Regions from separate parts of the Faecalibacterium sp. An58 genome, predicted to be linked through region 1. Evidence: a T-box and tRNA genes for the amino acid it is inferred to sense, from the RefSeq annotation. Region 1 holds a T-box; the other holds one or more tRNA genes.
The links. A T-box is a leader RNA that pairs with one kind of tRNA and senses whether it is charged. The one in region 1 lies ahead of metG (methionine--tRNA ligase), so its partner is inferred to be a tRNA-Met.

Region 1 (2,398 bases):
GGACGGGATGTTTCCCCCGTATAGATGATCTGAGAGATTTTAAAAGCGTTGTCTTTAGCGATAAATAAGCGATGAACGAGCAGTCTGTCGAGATACCCCTCAGGCGATTCAAATAGATCCGCAGGAAGTGATCCTTATGAAAGCTTTGTTACGGATGCAAGTATTTGAATAGCATGGAAGGAGCTACTCCAATGATTTAAGTAGTCGCGGCCTCACAAGCAGAGGCAGGATCGGATCGGAACTGATGACAGCAGCAGTAAGCTGGACCTGCATTCGATCGGTCAAAAGGGCCAGATGCCAAGGGCAGATGGCAGATCGTTCTTCTGTAAGATGTCGATTTGGATAAGCCAGAAGCTGTAAAAGGTAATTCTTACGAGAACTGCTGTACGGATTTTGCATATATCTGGAAATTGCACACAGAAGAAAGATCCATTGGTTTGAGCGATGGTGATGTACCTCCTCAAATATCGGCGGGACCGAAGTACAATGTACCGGAAGCTGAAAGAGCTGCAAAGCACCACTTCCCCAAGATCAGAAGATCCCCAAAGCAAGAGGCAGATGTTCCGAGCACAACTTGTCCGCGCAACGGTCATTCAAATAAAGAGCAGGCCAGAAAGGATGATCTCCGATGAAAATCCCTGTATGGATGCAGATATTTGAGTAACACGGAGGGAGTACTCCAATGATTTAGGTAGCTTGTGCCCTGGAGTGATTCAATCGAAAGAATGTGTTTCCTATGAAGGTTCTTCGTAAGACGCAATCCAACGATTCGGATGAGGCTTGACACCAATGTACTAGTTAAATCAGCAAACCACTACCCTACCATTTCCTAAAGGAAAGGCCAAATCTTATGAAAGGCAAGGTCAAGACCGAAAAATAGGTAATGCGAGGTAATGAGGCAATGACTCCGAAGAAGTAAGCATCCTGGCGGATGAGAGGCTTGCAACCGCTCTCATCCGCCAGGTTTTTTTGTTTGCCGCCGGGTCCTCCTGTCCTTTTCCGGTTTGGCTCCCGGGCCGGCCCGGACGCTTTGCGGCAAAAACTTTCGCCGGGCGGTTGACAAACCGGGTGGCTTCCTCTATAATAGTCACGATATCCAAACCGGCTGTGAAGAGAAGAGTAAGCGCCATACGATCCTTGCAGAGAGCCTGCGGTGGTGGAAAGCAGGCAGGCATCGCGGCGCCGAAAATGGTCTTGGAGCCGCGCAGGCGAAGGGCATCGCACCCCAAGCCTGCGCCGGGTGCGCCCGTTACCGCGTCCGGCTGTATGCAGCGGGTCTCCCCTGCCGCAGCTTTGAGGCCGTGCCCTGCAAAGGGGCGGCAAACCAAGGTGGTACCACGGAAGTATTCTGCTCCCGTCCTTGCAGGGCCTATGCCCGGGCAAAGACGGGAGCTTTTGCTTTCTTTACAGTTCTTCATTCGGGAAAAGGGAGGATTTGTTTCAATATGTCTGAGCGCAAGAAATTTTACATCACCACCCCCATCTACTACCCCAGCGACAAGCTGCACATCGGCCACAGCTACACCACCGTGGCCTGTGATGCGCTGGCCCGCTTCAAGCGGATGCAGGGCTGCGACGTGATGTTCCTGACCGGCACCGACGAGCACGGCCAGAAGATCGAGGACAAGGCTGCCGCCGCCGGCGTCCAGCCCAAAGAGTATGTGGACCGCATCGTGGCCACCGTCAAGGACCTGTGGAAGCTGCTGGATGTCAGCTACGACCGCTTCATTCGCACCACCGACGACTACCACATCCAGTCCTGCCAGAAGATCTTCACCACCCTGTATGAGAAGGGCGACATCTACAAGGGCGAGTATGTGGGCCATTACTGCAAGCCCTGCGAGAGCTTCTGGACCGACAGCCAGCTGGTGGACGGCAAATGCCCCGACTGCGGCCGCGAGGTCTATGACGCCCATGAGGAGGCCTATTTCTTCCGTACCAGCAAATACGCCGACCGGCTGCTCAAGCTGTACGAGGAGAACCCCCAGTTCATCCAGCCCGAGAGCCGTAAAAATGAGATGATTGCCTTCATCAAGCAGGGCCTGCAGGATACCTGCGTGTCCCGCACCTCGGTCAAGTGGGGCATCCCTGTCCCCTTTGACCCCAAGCACACCATGTATGTCTGGGTGGACGCCCTGAGCAACTATATCACCGCCCTGGGCTACGGCAACGACACCTACCACGACTACGACAAATACTGGCCCGCCGACCTGCATATGGTGGGCAAGGAGATCCTGCGGTTCCACACCATCCTGTGGCCCGCCATGCTGATGGCCCTGGATCTGCCCCTGCCCAAGCGTGTGTTCGGCCACGGCTGGCTGCTGATGAACGGCGGCAAGATGTCCAAATCGGTGGGCAACGTGGTGGATCCCGTCATCCTCTGCGACCGCTACGGCGT
Region 2 (2,398 bases), on a different contig from region 1:
GCAGCGCCCACGAGCCTCTGCTGAAAAAGATCGACCACATGATGATCTTTGTGCTGATCGCAGGCAGCTACACCCCGGTCTGCCTGCTGGCTCTGCCCACCTTTGTGGGCGAGCTGCTGCTGGCCGTCATCTGGGGCTGCACCATTTTGGGGGTATGCTTCATGTTCCTGCTGGTGCACTGCCCCAAGTGGATCTCCTCGGTGCTGTATATCGCCATGGGCTGGGCCTGCATCTTTGCGCTGCCCCAGCTGCTCAGCTGCCTGTCCCCTGCCTGCTTTGGATGGCTGCTGGCCGGCGGCCTGCTTTACACGGCGGGCGGCGTCATCTACGCCTGCAAGCACCCCGGCTTTGAGCGGCGCCACCCCAACTTCGGGATGCACGAGATCTTCCATCTGTTCGTGATGGCGGGCAGCTTGTGCCACTATATCGTCATGTACGTCTATATGCTGGGCTGAACGCCCGCTTCTGCCGCTGCGGCCTCCACAGGCTGCGGCGGCTTTTTGTTTGGTATCCGCTCTTGTATCCCAGCCCGGACCATGGTATTATTAAAATGTACATACAGCGCACCCGCTTTTGTGTCCAGCCCATTTTTCCACAGAAAGGATGTTGCACCATGAAGGAAAATGTTTCCCGCCCGGCGCGCAGCCGCCTGCGTCGCACCGAAGAACGTCTGAAATACATCCTGCGAGAACAGGTCGCCGAGCTTGCCAGCCTGCTGGAGGTGGTCATCTCGGTGCTGGTGCTGCTGGGCCTGCTCATCAGCGCGGTGCCGGTAGCCCGGGAGATGCTGTCCCTGTGGAGCAGCGGCAGCACCGACGCCTTCCAGACCTTCCTGGGACACGCCTTCAACCTGGTCATCGGCATCGAGTTCATCAAAATGCTGTCCAAGCACAGCCCCGGCAGCGCCCTGGAGGTGCTGCTGTACGCCATCGCCCGCAATATGATCCTGGGCCATGGCTCCACCATGGACAACCTGCTGGGCGTATTTTCCATCGGGCTGATCTTCGTGATCCGGAAATTTCTGTTCGTGCCCTCCTTTGGCTCCAGCCGGCCGGGCAGTGAAGTGATCCGCCCTTCCGTTCCCGCCGCACCGGACACCAAGGCCCCGGATGACGCCCCTGTCCCCTGACCATCCCGGCGCCGTTTCAACGCAAAACACCTGCCGATGCTTTTCCACATCGGCAGGTGTTTTTGGCACAAAAAGAAATATGACCGGCTGGATACAACCGGTCATATTGGTGGTTGCGGGGGCTGGATTTGAACCAACGACCTTCGGGTTATGAGCCCGACGAGCTACCGGACTGCTCCACCCCGCGCTATCTTTGATCTGCACCCTTCGGCTTTGTTTGGAAGCCGTATCGCTTGGTGCTCCATTATAATAGCACAGGGCGGGGGAAATGTCAATAGATTTCGGAGAAATTTTTTGGCAGAGTCGCCAGAAGGTCATCTGCGGCGGCGGCGCACGATCACCACCACAGCCACGACAGCCGCCACCAGCAGCACCACAGGCCACAGGCCCGCCAGCAGCACCAGGACTGCGGACGCCCCATGGATGAAGTTCTGCCAGCCTTCGGCAAAGGCTGTGCCCAGCCGCTCCAGGAAGGAACCGCCGGTGGGGGTGTATGTCTCCACCTCCTGCAGGGTGACAGTGACGGTGCAGCTGGCGATCTGGTCGTCGTACCAGTCCAGCTGGCCCTGCCAGCTCTCCAGCTGATACTCCACGTCGGACAGCTGGGCTTCGATGTCCAGCAGATCGGACAGAGTGGCGGCGCTGGCCTGCAGCTCCCGCAGGCGGTCCCGCTGGCCTTCCAGGTTGGCGATCCGGCCGGCCACGTCGGTGTACTGGGCTGTGACATCGTCAGCCCGCTGGTACTTGTTCACCAGGCTGCCGGTCTGGCCCGCCGCCTCCAGAAAGCTCTCGTAGTTGGCTTCGGGCACCCGCAGCGTCATGGACAGGGTGCGGGCTTCGCCGGTGTAGTTGGATTCGCTGCTGCTCTCCATCCAGCCGCCGGCGTCGGCCAGGGCCTGCTCCAGACTGGCGCGGGCCCCTTCGTAGTCTTTGGTCTCCAGGGTCAGGTCTGCGGTGTAGATGATCTTGTCCCCGGCCAGGGCGCTCTCGGTGCCGGCGGCACTGCGGGCCGCAAGGTCACCGTTGGCCATGTCCAGGCCATAAGTAGCCATCTGGGGCGCGCTGGCCAGGGCCGTACTGGACGCCGCGCCGCCAGACCGGAGGCTCATGGTATCGATGCCGCTGCCTGCGGGGCCAAGGGCCTGCAGGCCCACCACGGCCACTGCCGCACAGGCCGCGATCCCGGCGGCCCACCGCTTCCAATGGGGAAAGCGGACCGCCCTGCCTTTGGTCTTTGTGTCTTGGGATACGGGGGTATGGGAAGTGCTC

Region 2: it has a tRNA-Met gene. The T-box ahead of metG (methionine--tRNA ligase) is inferred to sense a tRNA for this amino acid. The anticodon was not compared.

The regions. Positions count from the first base shown of each region.
Region 1 is NZ_NFHX01000007.1:70,125-72,522, reverse strand. Features, by position in the region: T-box leader at 1,099-1,365, shown strand; gene metG (methionine--tRNA ligase) at 1,446-2,398, shown strand, end outside.
Region 2 is NZ_NFHX01000003.1:81,015-83,412, reverse strand. Features, by position in the region: gene trhA (PAQR family membrane homeostasis protein TrhA) at 1-455, shown strand, start outside; gene B5G12_RS04010 (transporter) at 614-1,129, shown strand; tRNA gene B5G12_RS04005 (tRNA-Met) at 1,240-1,316, opposite strand; gene B5G12_RS04000 (DUF4349 domain-containing protein) at 1,444-2,398, opposite strand, start outside.